DNA from 2 places in the Thalassotalea piscium genome. Region 1 is predicted to be linked to the other one. Evidence: riboswitches for the same ligand, from Rfam matches in the RefSeq annotation. Region 1 holds a riboswitch; the other holds the start of a gene.
The links. A riboswitch is a leader RNA that binds a small molecule or an ion and turns the genes downstream of it on or off. The one in region 1 is predicted to bind lysine.
Positions count from the first base shown of each region.

Region 2: another riboswitch for lysine. It lies ahead of dapA (4-hydroxy-tetrahydrodipicolinate synthase); the one in region 1 lies ahead of lysC (lysine-sensitive aspartokinase 3).

Region 1 is NZ_AP027362.1:1,761,572-1,768,759, forward strand. It holds gene gloB (hydroxyacylglutathione hydrolase) at 1-155, opposite strand, end outside; gene QUD79_RS07585 (class I SAM-dependent methyltransferase) at 209-961, shown strand; gene QUD79_RS07590 (Nif3-like dinuclear metal center hexameric protein) at 972-1,730, shown strand; gene QUD79_RS07595 (ElyC/SanA/YdcF family protein) at 1,771-2,532, opposite strand; lysine riboswitch at 2,998-3,195, shown strand; gene lysC (lysine-sensitive aspartokinase 3) at 3,305-4,687, shown strand; gene queC (7-cyano-7-deazaguanine synthase QueC) at 4,756-5,412, opposite strand; gene queE (7-carboxy-7-deazaguanine synthase QueE) at 5,492-6,169, shown strand; gene pdsS (proteobacterial dedicated sortase system histidine kinase) at 6,193-7,188, opposite strand, start outside.
Region 2 is NZ_AP027362.1:576,565-583,752, reverse strand. It holds gene QUD79_RS02475 (PLP-dependent decarboxylase) at 1-1,113, opposite strand, end outside; gene QUD79_RS02470 (2,3,4,5-tetrahydropyridine-2,6-dicarboxylate N-succinyltransferase) at 1,123-1,872, opposite strand; gene dapA (4-hydroxy-tetrahydrodipicolinate synthase) at 1,875-2,801, opposite strand; lysine riboswitch at 2,880-3,087, opposite strand; gene QUD79_RS02460 (DsbA family protein) at 3,239-4,429, opposite strand; gene QUD79_RS02455 (methyltransferase) at 4,784-5,851, shown strand; gene QUD79_RS02450 (sensor histidine kinase) at 6,042-7,188, shown strand, end outside.

The sequences.
Region 1 (7,188 bases):
TTATGCTGTTCGATATAATCTATACAAACAGTGGCATCACCAGGATCAACTAAAACTAAAAAGTTATTTCCTTTAGTTGTAATAGCCCAAATATAATTATCTTTGAACGCTTTAATGGGATTTATATTAATAAGTTCGTTAGAATTAGTTGGCACTGAATTATATCCTCAATATACTGATAGCTACAGTATACTAACATTTGATATTGATGAAACCAGCTTTAGCTTTTAGACAACCCCATTATCCTAAATCATGGAAAAATTTACCTAATGGTGAATTGATTCTTGATAATATAGATCAAGCATTAGCGCCTTGGTGGCCTAAGTTTTTTGGTTATCATTTACTTAAAATAGGTGCATTAAGTGGCAGCGTAGACACTTCATTATCATCAATTAAACATCAAATGGTTTTGGCTGAGGCTAAACACAAAGCAGACATTACCGCAGATATTGATGATTTACCCTTGTTAGAACACAGTATTGACGTTTGTGTGTTAAGCCATGCATTAGAGTTTTCAGTTGACCCTCATCATGTTATTCGTGAGGCAAACCGGGTATTAATACCTAATGGTTATTTAGTTATTACCGGTTTTAATCCCTTTAGTTTAGTTGGTTTAAATAAATTAATGCCTTATCGCCGAGAAGTTACACCTTGGAGTGAACGTTTTTTTTCACCGATGCGAGTAAAAGATTGGTTACACCTAATGGGGTATGAAATTTTAGATGATCAACGGTGTTTACATTCAACGCTTGTTGGTAGTATTAGCCAAGGTATAGTAGCGCGTAATTGGCGTAAATTTGCAGAGCATTACTTACCTAACTTAGGCTCAGTATATGTTATTGTTGCTAAAAAAAGGGTATTACCGCTCACACCAATTAAGCCTAAATGGAAGTTAAGAGCTAAGTTAGAAGCTGTTAATGCCTCTACGATGAATTCATCTTCACAAAATAAAAAATCTTAATGGAAAAAATATGTTAAGCACTAACTTTGAGCAACACCTCAATCAATTACTTAAACCTGAACAAATTAAGGACTTTTGCCCAAATGGGTTACAAGTTGAAGGTAAAAAAGAAATAAATAAAGTCATTACCGGTGTTACTGCCACTCAAGCATTAATTGAACAAGCTATTAAAGAAAAAGCAGATGCTCTTGTGGTACACCATGGCTACTTTTGGAAAAATGAGTCGTATGTCATTAGTGGTATGAAATACAAACGTATTAAAGCATTAATTGAAAACGGAATAAGCTTGTATGCTTACCATTTACCACTGGATATTCATCCTGTTTTAGGTAATAACGCACAGCTAGCAAAGCTATTATCAATAGAAGTAACGGGCCCTTTAGAGCTTGAAAATCCGTTAAGTGTTGCTATACAAGGTAAGCTTGCAACGGAAACCGATGGGGAAAGCTTTGCACAGCTTATTTCAACGCAATTAAACCGCCAATGCCTGCATATTGCACCACCCTCGAATAAACATATAAAAACTGTGGCTTGGTGTACTGGCGGAGGGCAAGGTTACATTGAATTAGCCGCTGAGCTTGGTATTGATGCGTTTATAACTGGCGAAGCCTCAGAGCAAACAACACATGTGGCAACAGAGATGGATATTCACTTCTTTGCAGCAGGACATCATGCAACAGAGCGCTATGGTGCAAAAGCATTAGCTGAGTATATCAATGAGAACTTAGCCATAGAAGCTAAGTTTATTGATATTGATAACCCAGTGTAATGAGGGCGGGTTTTTATTTTGTGTAATGGTATTACAGCGGTTAAAACAATGCTTTTAGCCACTGTACCAATTGACCAACATACTCATAAGTTGCGTTGGTACTTCTCGATAAACTTTGAACATTAGGTACATAATAGCCCCAGGCTTTATCATCATCAAATCCTTTTACCCATGGGCTAGCCGGTGCTGGAATGGCATTAACGCCTTGCTCGGTAAAGTATTTCAGCGCTCTTGGCATATGGTCTGCATTGGTTACTAAGACAACATTTTTACCCCTAACCCGGGGCGCAATTAGCTCTGCTTCTTCTTCTGTATCTTTTGGAAAAGGCTCTACTATAATTTTTGCTTGGTTTACCCCTAATAGCATCGCCGCTTGTTTGACTTTTTCTGCGTTTGCTACAGGGTCACCGAGTGCCGCGCCTGATGTAATAAGTGTTGCTTCGGGGTGAATGCCTAATATTCGTATACCCTCAACCAAACGTTGTAACGAGCAAGCTTTAAGTTGTGAAGTGGCGGGTAGGGCATCATCGGTAGTATGACCGCAACCTAAAATAACAATATAGTGAACAGGGCTAGCTGAACGTGTAAATGCTGAATATTGGCTCTCTATTGGCAACATAAAACGATCAGATAAAGGAGACAAAGATGCCAATAACAAAATAACAAACCCTGTTACCATACATTTGAAGCTATGTTTAGGCTTTCTATGAAATAAAATAAGTGAAATTAAAAGTAATAATAAAACAATAGAAAGCGGCATTATCATTACAGTTGCAACTTTTTTTAAGAAAAATAAATCCATAGCAATTAGTTTGTATCCTTTTGTTATCTGTACCCGTTCCACTTGAAGATGCTCGTTTAAGGAAGTCTGAGCTACTCATAATCAAGGCGCAATTTTTTACTAATGGTTATCTCCTTAAAAAGAAATGCAACGCAGGATCAGTTACCGAGAATAACCATTCATTTCAATCATTGTTTGTCAAAAACGTTTCTAATTCCAGCTAAATCCCGCACATTCAAGTGGAGCGAGTTTATCTGTAGTGTATATAACTTAATATATCACTTAGCTATTATTAAAGCCTAGTGATGCCTCTAGTCCTTATAGTTAAAATGTGCGACCTAATGTTGGCATTGCATATGAAAACTTCTAGGTAATAATACACTAAAAAGACCATTGATATTCGTACTATATTAATGTTTAATATCGATGTCTTATTTTAGAATAATTACTCAATTTGTGTTGGGTTTGAACAACTTCTATATATTAAGCACCAGAAGAGGTGCGTTAGCCAGGTAGTTTTCGAGAGGAGCCACAACTCCAATGAATGAAAATGAGGGGGACTAACGCCGAGGGCAACAAAGCTTGTGGAGACGAGTTGCTCGGTCGCTAAGGTTGAATCCTTAGGATTGTCACCGCGGTTCAACTTTTAAATTGAGTCGCATAGGGTGGAGAGCTTCTGGCTGAAAAGACAAGCTGCTCGCTTATATACGCACCTTTCCACTCAGTCATGCTCTTCCTTGTATTTATATAATAACTAAATGTTATACACATTTAGATTTGGGAGGTTTAGTAAATGTCAAAATTAACAGTTGCCAAGTTCGGTGGAACCAGTGTTGGTGATTACCCAGCAATGTTGCGGTGCGCAAATATTATAAAAAACGATACGGGTAATCGTGTAGTTGTGGTTTCAGCAAGTGCTGGCGTTACTAATTTATTGGTACGTTTATCACAAGCTAATTTAAGCTCATCAGAACAAGTTAGTATTATTAATCAAGTGCGTGATATTCAATATAACATCACTCAAAACTTAGTTAATCAGGCAGAACTGAATCAAGAAGTTGATGGCATATTAGTAGAACTTTCAGAGTATGCCAAGCTGCAATCAGCGGAAGTTAGTTCGAAAATTGCTGACACTATTTTATCATTTGGGGAGCAGCTAAGCTCACGTATTTTCGCTCAAGTATTGAAAACGGTTCAAGTTAACGCGCAATATTTTGATGTTCGCAGTGTCATGCAAACTAACAGTTCTTTTGGAAAAGCGGTGGTTGATACAGAGAAACTGAAACAAAACTGTCATCAACTACTTGTACCATTACTAACGAATCAGGTTGTTGTTACACAAGGGTTTATTGGCAAAGACTATGATAATAATACAACAACGCTAGGACGAGGTGGGTCTGATTATAGTGCCGCGTTACTAGCTGAAGCATTAAATGCTGATAACTTGGCGATATGGACAGATGTTGTTGGAATATTTACCACAGACCCTAGAATTACCGATAAGGCGAGGGCGATTAACGAAATTAGTTTTGGCGAAGCAGCAGAAATGGCAACATTTGGAGCAAAAATTTTACACCCAGCAACGTTAATTCCTGCGATGCGACATAATATTCCGGTATTTGTTGGTTCCAGTAAAGAGCCCAACAAAGGTGGAACTTATATTCAAAAAACAGTTAGCTCAACTCCAACGTATCGGTCAATAGCGCTTCGACGTGAGCAAACATTAGTGACGGTAAAAAGCCCTGCAATGTTACATGCAAGTGGGTTTTTAGCAAAAGTCTTCAATGTATTGGCTAAGCACCAGCTAAGTGTAGACTTGATTACTACTAGTGAAATTAGTGTAGCCATGACTTTTGATAACCCAACGGGTACAACACAAGCATTGCTAAATTCAACAGTTGTTCAAGAGTTAGAAAAATTATGTGAAGTTTCCGTTGAAAATGGCTTATCCTTGATTGCTGTAATTGGCAATAAAATGCAGCAAAAAAGTGGAGTGGGGAGTTGTATTTTTGATACGATTAGCGGTATTAATGTTCGTATGATTTGTCATGGGGCAAGTGAGCATAATTTATGTTTTTTAGTTAATGAAGAGCAAGCTAACTTAGCGGTTGAGCAACTACATAAAGCATTTTTTGAGCAAAACGTGAAGCCGACGGAATTAGCTACAGCAAGCTAAACTCGCATGAGTTTTCATTTAAAAAGAGTAAACGTATGAACATTTACTCTTTTAAAATACTGTCAACTTTACTCATATGAGATGGGGTCAATCGCGTTGTTGTCTCTAAAGGCTTCTAATCGTTCTTGGCATGCTCCACATTTACCACAGGCCTTATCTCGTCCGTTATAACAGGTCCAAGTATTACTATAATCTAACCCCATTGATAAACCATCGGTTAAAATTGCGCTTTTAGATACAGTTAAATATGGGCTGAAAATTTCAACTGCATCGTAATTAGCAATTTGACAAACATCATTCATTTTTTCAACAAATTCAGGTCGGCAGTCTGGGTAAATATTATGATCACCAGAGTGAGCACCATAATATACTTGGCTAGCTTTTACTGAGACTGCGTATGCAACTGCTAATGAAATTAAGATCATATTACGGTTTGGCACTACAGTTGACTTCATGTTATCTACTTCGTAATTACCCTCAGGGATTTCAATGTCATCAGTTAGTGAAGAACCCGCTAACAGTTGATTAATTGCCGAAATATCAATAACTTTATGACTTACGGCAAGTGATTTACAGACCTTGCTGGCGCATTCAAGCTCTTTTACGTGGCGTTGTCCATAGTCAAAGGATAAAGCAAAAACTTCTTTTCCATCTTTTAATGCGCGATTAAGCACGGTAAATGAATCCATGCCACCGGAAAAAATAACAACAACTTTGTTAGTCATTTGTAAGCTCTCTTAGGTATAATATTTATCGCGACATTTTACGTTAAATTACCTAGGCATTAAAGCAAAGCGTTAAACTATGACAACAACCAAATACAAAATTAATGAATTATTTCAAACTATTCAAGGAGAAGGGGCATTTACCGGTCAGCCTTCTATATTTATTCGGCTACAGGGTTGTCCTGTAGGTTGTTCATGGTGTGATACCAAGCATACATGGGAGATAGATCCCAACCTGATCATTCCATCTAATGATATGTTAACTAAAAAACAAGAATCTGAGCATTGGTCGCATCTAACTGCAGATGAAATGGCCAATATTTTTAGTCAGCAGGGCTATAAAGCTAAGCATATTGTTATTACTGGTGGCGAGCCTTGTATGGTTGATTTAACGCCGTTATGTGACACCTTTGAAAGGCTTGGTTACTCTTGTCAAATAGAAACATCAGGCACTTTTGAGATACTTACCACTGAGCGCTGTTGGGTAACTGTTTCTCCAAAAATAAATATGAAAGGTGGTTATGCTATTTTAGAAAGTGCGATGCAGCGTGCCAATGAAATTAAACACCCTGTTGCAACAGAACAGCACGTTGACGATCTAAAGAAGCTTTTGTTAGATCATAATGTTAAGCACACACCAATTTACTTACAGCCTATTAGTCAAAAACAACGTGCAACTGAGTTAGCGATACAAACCTGCATAGACAATAACTGGCGTTTATCTGTACAAGTACATAAATACATAGGGATAGAATAAGCTACTCACTTTGGACCTAGTTGCTAGGTCCTAGGAAAACTCATACTGATGGTAACTCCTTGCGGATTATGATGATTAGTGGCTGTAATTTTACCTTGATGAAACTGACAAATTAGTCTGGCTATATATAAGCCTAAACCTAAATGCGGTTGGGTATCTTGACTCCCTTTTCTTACTGACACCATAGAATCGAATAAACGCTCATGCATCTGTTCAGGTAAAAGTTGTCCGTTATTACTAATATGTACAACCACTTCTTTACTATGGTATTCAGTTGTTATAAATATTTTTTGGTCAATACTAAACTCTGCAGCATTAGCAATCACTTTATCGAAAAGCTGGGCGATATGCTCTGGTGAACCATTCATGCTAAGTGCTTTATCGCTAGGTTTATAATGAAAATTAATTGTACTATAAACTTGCTGATACCCTTGAATACAACCATTTAATACTCGATTAAAATCGAAATTTACTCGTTCACAGCTCACTAACATTTGCTCTATACGTGTAGCTTCGCTCATACTGGTGAGAATTGCGTTTAGTCTTGCAATCCCTCCTTGTGCTCTATCTATATATTGTTGACTTTGCTGGGGTATATCATGTAATGATAGGTTTTCGAGTGACGTTCTTACTACGGCTATTGGAGTGCGTAATTCATGAGATAACCGCGACGACATTCCCTCCAAATAGTGATTATATTGACTTAAACGGTTTACAACTTGCGCGAAACTACGTGAAAGATCTCCTATTTCATCATTTGCTGTTGAAGCCGTTATACTTGCCGTAATTCGTCCATTTTCATCAATGGCATTCTCAGCCTGATTTCTCAACTTGCTAATACGATTGGAAATACGAGAAGCAAATAATAAAAAGACCACAGCACTAATGAGTAGAATTGCAATAATAGCGCTAAATAATTTTTCTAATGCTTTGTTTCTTAATGTTCTGATACCATTTGTTGTTTCTTCAACAATAACCGCACCGTGTACCTGTTGATTGATAAAAATAGGGTAAGCCGC
Region 2 (7,188 bases), 1.2 Mb from region 1:
AAACCCGTATGCGCCGGCGTAAGCAAATACCAACTGATCTGCCACCTCAATATCTTCAGGCAAAGGCAAGTGACCTAACTTATCAAGACTAGTACATAAAGGACCGTATAAATCAAAGTAAGTGCTTGGTGCGCTTGAGTCTCGAAGCAAGCGAACGGGAAAGGGTTGCTCGGTAATTGCAGGCCGCAATAAATGATTAATTCCCGCAGCGAGTACTAACTGTTGCTGCTGATAGTTAACCTTGCGATCAACTACAGGCACAACATAGTAGCCACAATGAGCTACCGCGTAACGCCCTAACTCGAGCCATAACTCTTCTACATTCGCTTGGGCTTTTATGTGAGCAAGATCAGCTATTATTTGAGGCCATGACAACGTCTCCCCTTGCTCAAAGTAGTCGACACCTAAGCCACCACCTAAATCTAATATGTTAAGTGGCATACCAATTGAGCAAGCTAATTCAACTAAAGCTGAAACCATTTGCTGCCATAATGCATACATTTTTTGATTGCTAAGCATATTGCCCCATTGAAAAATATGTAAACCACAAAGATTTAGTTGAGGGTACTGTTTAACATGTATTTCTTGCCACTCGCCGGTTGATAAGCCAAAAGGAGTTACACTATTTCCGCCAAGTGGGTTTTTTTCACCTTCTTGCCACTGTAACTGCACACGTAACAATACTTTTGGGCGTTTATTGAGCTTTTTTGCTGCTTGATTAAGCCATTTCAACTGATTTATGCTTTCTACTATAAACACACTAACCCCCTGAGTTAAAAACTCAGTCAGTTGTGTTAATGACTTTGCGGGGCCAGTATTTAAAATACGCTCTGGCACAACGCCTTGCGCTAAAACTTGTTGTAATTCACCAGCGCTTGCCACATCAAAATTAAAGGCTGCACTATCGAGTGTTTGTATAATGCGTGATAAAGGATTTGCTTTAACCGCGTACCAAAGCTTAATAACATCTTGATCTTGTAGGTCAAGTAGATGCTGTTTAAGCTCATCTAATTGATACACAAAATAAGCTAGCTCATGCTCGTTTAATTGTGGATGCTCAAGTAATGTATTGCGTAGTGTTGGCGTCAGCCAGTTTTTGCTATTTTCAAACATAAGTTAGCCTTAGCGTAATAAAGATTCTAAAGCTAATGATGCATTACTTTTTTCATCACGGTACTTCACTATTAAGGCACACGCCATATTTAGCCCTTGAGCTACAGCCCATTCACCAGAAACAGGCCGAGTTCCGGGGACAACAACAGCATAAGCTGGAATATCGGCACCTTTTTCTAACATGACTTGGTTAACACAGTCATAAACAGGGACCGATGCTGATAAACATACCCCTGGTGCTAAGACTGCACCTTTCTTCACAACTATCCCCTCTACAATCACAACACCAGCACTTAAAAACGCATTGTCTTCAACAATAACGGGATTTGCGCCAATTGGCTCTAGCACGCCACCAATTTGTACTGCGGCAGAAACATGTACGTTTTTACCAATTTGCGCACACGATCCAATGAGCGCATGACTATCAACCATAGTGCCACTATCGACAAATGCGCCTACATTAATATAAGCGGGTGGCATAATGATCACGCCACTTGCAACATGAGCACCACGGCGAACAGCTGAGCCCCCTGGTACTAAACGTACATTATCGCTACAAGTAAATTCACGCGTAGGCAAATTATTTTTATCAACAAAGCCTTGGTATATTCCGCCACACTCTTTATTCACACCTGCTTTAAATGCCGCTAAAATTGCTTTTTTCACTTCACTATTTGCTTGCCAATCACCCTGTTCATCCTGTGTTGCCGCTCGAACAGATCCTGCTTCTAATTGATCCAATGTTACTTGCCAATTCATTACTATTTAACTCCAATAACTTGTTGTGACTGAGTTCTCAGCCATTGATTTATCAGCTGATCAACGTCCACTAAACCATTATTTGCTGCAAGTTCATGCTCTGTTAACGGAGCCCTTAATGTTGGTGTGGAGATCATTGCGTTTTGTGCCATAAGTACTTTGACAGGGATGGGGTTACTAACTTGAAATAAAGCATCAACGGCATTTTGCCATAGCGGAAATAAGCCTTGATACTGTCCTGATAACGTTAAGTTTACATACCGTTGGGTAGCTTCAGGCCAAACATTGCTAGCAACAGAAACTAACCCAGCAACTGCAGCACCAGCTAAATAAGGCATCATTGCATCTTCACCACTGAATAATCGAATTTTAGGACAATGTTGTTTGTAACTAAGAAATGTTGATAAATTGCCACTTGCTTCTTTTAAAGCCCAGCAGTTTTTATGATGTTGTAATTGTTTAGCTGTAGTTGTAGGGATTGCAATACCACTGCGCGAGGGCACATTATAAAGCATGCAAGGGTAGTTAGACTTATCTAACAATGCAGAAAACCATCGTGTTTGCCCAACAGGGCCTGGCCTTGCGTAAATAGGAGTACCAAGTAAATAAGCATTAATTGCAAGCTCATTGCAGCGGCTTATCCATGCGAGTTGTTCAGTTAGATTATAACCGCCCACAGCTACCATAATTGGTACATCAAGCGAAAGCTGAGCGACAAACTCAACAATGGTAAACTGCTCTTTAGCCGTTAGTGCTATGCCTTCGCCCGTACTACCTAACAGTAAAAGTCCATTTCCGGCGGTATTTTGTCGCTGAGCATTTAGTTTAAGGCTGTGAAAATCAACATTACCTTTGTTATCAAAAGGAGTAATTAATGCTGTCCACAGAGTGGTTGTATCAATAGAATGTATTTGTGTTGTTTGATTCATTTCTCTCGAACTCATTTCGTTCGGAGAACTTATAGGCATTTGTTGGGCTCAACGCTATTGAATGGTTGAGTTTCGACAAAGGCCAGAAGCTCTCCACCCAATAGGTGACAGTTGTTAGGATTCAACCTAAACAACCGGCAAATACAGTATCAAAATTGTATTTACCTCGGCGTTACACTAATCTAAGGTCTTTAATAATCTTAGCTAGCTTTATCCCCTCACTATTAATCGTTAGAGTTTGATCTCTTCATAATAGCTACCTGATTAACGCTCCTCTTCTGACACTTTTTTTAATTTGTTAACACTTAACCGAAATATAAATTAAGCATTAACAAAGTAAATAAAGGACACACGCATTAAACCACCTCTTAGCTGAGAGAGTCAATAGCCATCTAAAAGTCTGATTAGACTAATTATTACTAAGTGATAACTTAACTCTAATTTTCAGTAAAATGTGCTATTACTGCTTTTTCTATTTCGGCTAATCGGTCTTGCCCCCAGTAAGCAACATCACCATAGCGAAAACAAGGCACTCCCCAAAACCCCAATTTGTCTAATGCCATTTGATTTTCATCAGACCATTGTTGCCAATCATTAGCTAACCCATATTCAAGGGCAGCCTGATAGTCTAATTCAATGGCTTTACACAAATTAATTAAGTTATTGGTGATTGCTACATCAATATTGTTAATATAAATAGCATCAAAAACGGCTTGAATAAAAGCTAACGATTTACCCTGTGCTTGGGCATAAGCAAATAGCTGAAAACATTTGATAACGCCCTGTCCAATAGGGTCGACAAAGCTACAATAAGGAATGCCACCGTCTACCGCTTCCCGATGTGCATCGGTATAAATATACTTTTTTTTACGTTTCGGAACCGGGACATTGCGCATAACAAGCGGTAATATTGGTTTAAGCACTAAAGGGACTTGGTAATATTCACAGAGTTTTTTTATCTTATAAAAACCAATAAACGAATACGGACTGCGTAACGATAAAAACATTTCGATCGGTGGTGAATTCGTTTTACGTTGTTGATTTTCACCTTGCTTAAATATGAGCATATTAGCGTTATATCGCCTGTTCGATGCGATATTTTTTGAAAAACCAAGAGCTGCAAGCTTTGTTTCTATGTGTGAAAGACGATCAACCCCAACAAACCACTCTCCTAAAAAACAAAGCGATGCAGGTGAGTAATGACCTTTAGCATATAAACGCTGTTGATTTTTTATTTGAAAATTAATAACCGGTGTTGAAACATTATAATAACGCTCAAAATTATTTTTCCACGTCTGATGAAAAACGTTGACAGCACTCTTTATATCTTTACATTCCATCTGCCATAGCTGTTGTCCAGTAAATAAAGCATTTGCACTCGGAATTACATTAATAGTAGTAAAACCATACTGCTGCGCAATCACATTCGCATCATTAATCGCCCACTGTCGCCATATTTTAGGCTCAACAGAAACGCTTACGCGTGACTCATACACAAGAAACAAACAAAACTTTATCGTAAATCGTTGCTCTAACTCTGCTAATGCTTGTATTAACATATAACTATGGGGATCGTTTAGCGCTAAGTAGACTTCAATTACAGGTTGGTAACCAAACCTTTTCGGCAAGGTATAATTTTTAAATAGCAGACTCTTACGCCTGAAATTACTGCGTAGCCACCTAGCCTGTAATGAAACACGTTTTTTTGAAGCGATATCCTTCCCCTAAATACAAAGCAAACTTGGTCACATGCTGCTAATAACGTACAATAGCGTTTTATACCAATCTCACTGACTATGTGATCATTTCTGCTGGCTAAAACAGCCAACTACTGCGTTATTTATTTTATAATTAGAACAACTAGTTATGAAAACAAACGCCTTGTATTTGGCTATTTTCACTGCGTATAAAATAGATCACTTAATTTAATGAAACTGGTATTACTTATAATATCAGCTGCAGCCTAAGTTTCGGATTCTATCATGTCATTAACCAATATCAGTCAATTACTCATGCGTAATCAAGATTTATTAATTACGTCACAACCTTTATTGGTCAATATGCCAGATGACAGTTTTATTAATGAGTTGCTACAACTTAACCCCGCGTGCCAGCTCACAAGTTTTGATACGAATTATGCTCATCATCTTGCTCATGAAAAAAAACTGAACAATAAACACTGCGCTATTTTTGCTAGTCATTATTCTGGCGATATAAAACACGACTTAATTATCATTTATTTTCCTAAAAGCAAAAAAGAATTATTATTCACGTTAGCAATGCTAAAACCTATCATTACAGTAACAACAAAGATCTTAATTGTGGGTGAAAACAATGGCGGTATTAAATCTTTAGCAAATATTGGTAGTAATATTTTTAACTACTGTGACAAGGTAGATTCAGCAAGACATTGCGTATTATTTGACGTTAATCTAACCTTGGACGACAAAACGTTCAACTTAAATGAATGGTTTGAATACTATACCGTCGAAACAAACCAATGTGCCGTTAAAGTTGCCGCCTTACCTGGTGTATTTAGCCAAGCTAAATTGGATATTGGTACTCGTGTATTACTCGACAACCTCCCTCAATATCAAAGTGGCGCCTTACTCGACTTTGGTTGTGGTGCGGGGGTAATTGCTGCTGTTATCGGTAAAACATTTCCAGAAATTACGCTTTCATTAGCTGACGTTAGTGCCCTAGCAATCGCTTCAGCTAACAAAACATTACAACTTAACCAGCTAACAGGAGCTGTTTTTGCAACCGACAGTTTAAGTAACATTAATAAGCCCTATCAGCATGTAATTTCAAACCCACCTTTTCATCAAGGAATAAAGACTCATTATCAAGCTACTGAAACTTTTCTTAACGGTATTAACCAATATATTTCTCAAAATGGCAGCCTTACCATCGTTGCAAATAGTTTCTTACAATACTTACCTATTATAGAAAAGACTTTTCCTCACGTAACAAAACTACAACAAAAAGATGGTTTTACTATTTATAATGCAGTTAAAGGGAAAAGAGTTATCTCTCAAAAACCAAGTTAAGTTAGACTTTGTTGATCTTTAAGGTGAAGTTTTGCTACGAATTAAACGCAGCGCGCCCGAATATTATTTAAATCATTTGTTGCAATATTTCCGAATATCTACAATTATCTATCAAAGGTATTAACAAAATGATGACATTAAATTAAATATGCTACCTATTAAAAAGATAAAATCGATACGCCACTCGTTGATGGTTTTAATTATAGGTGTTGGTTTTTCCTTTTCAGCTATTTCGATATTTTATTTATGCCAAATATTTATCAATGATAGTGAAAAGCAATCAACTGCAAACATGCATCATTGGGCAGAATATATTGCTAATGTCAGCTCTAACTATATTGATAACCCTAGTGACAATTCGCCAAGTAAAAAAGCGGAGTTGTATAACGCCCTAACTTACTTGGGAGCCACGAATTTAATCAAATTTATTGATATTTACCGTTATGATGAATCAACCCAGAACGACAACTTTTATTTAAGTTACCATTACCAAAAACAATTAGATTTAAAAAAAGTTTTACCTATTATGGAGTTGCCAAGTATCGAGAAAGAGATTCTCAGCACACCTCATATCAATGATACTAATATTGAATATTATATGCCAATACAAAAGGCTGATAAGATCATTGGTTATTTATACATTCAAATGAACCGTTACCCAAGTTTAGAATACACTAATCAACTGCTATTGATCTTAGCTATTATTTTTACTGCATTATTAATTGCTCTCAGAATAGTGACTTCTCGCCTTGGTGCTATGGTAGTAACACCACTTGAAGAATTAACCTTAAGCATTCAAAACATAGCCAAAACCAAAGATTTTTCATTAAGAATTCCTAGCATGAGCTATCAAGAAGTCGACACATTAGCAAAAAGTATTAATACGTTACTGTCTCGCACGGAAAAACATCATAAAAAAATACAATTAGCTGAGCAGAAAAGTCTTGAACGAAACCAAGAGCTAGAAACAAAAATAATTAACAGAACCGTTGCACTTAAAGAGTCAAACCAAGAATTACTCTCCACCCTTGAAAAGCTCCATCAGTTTCAAGATCAGTTAGTTGAAAGTGGTAAAATGGCGTCACTTGGTGATATGGTTGCCGGTGTAGCACACGAAGTAAATACACCAATAGGGCTAGGTGTTACGGCTTCAACATTACTATCTGATCGCTTACTTGAAATGAAAGATCACTTTGATAATAAAACGTTGAAATCTAGTCAACTAAAGCGTTTTTTTAATGAAGGTCAAGAAAACGTTGGTATCATCTATCGAAATTTACAGCGTGCCGCAGAGTTAATTTCAAGCTTTAAAAAAGTCGCAGTAGACCAAAATAGCG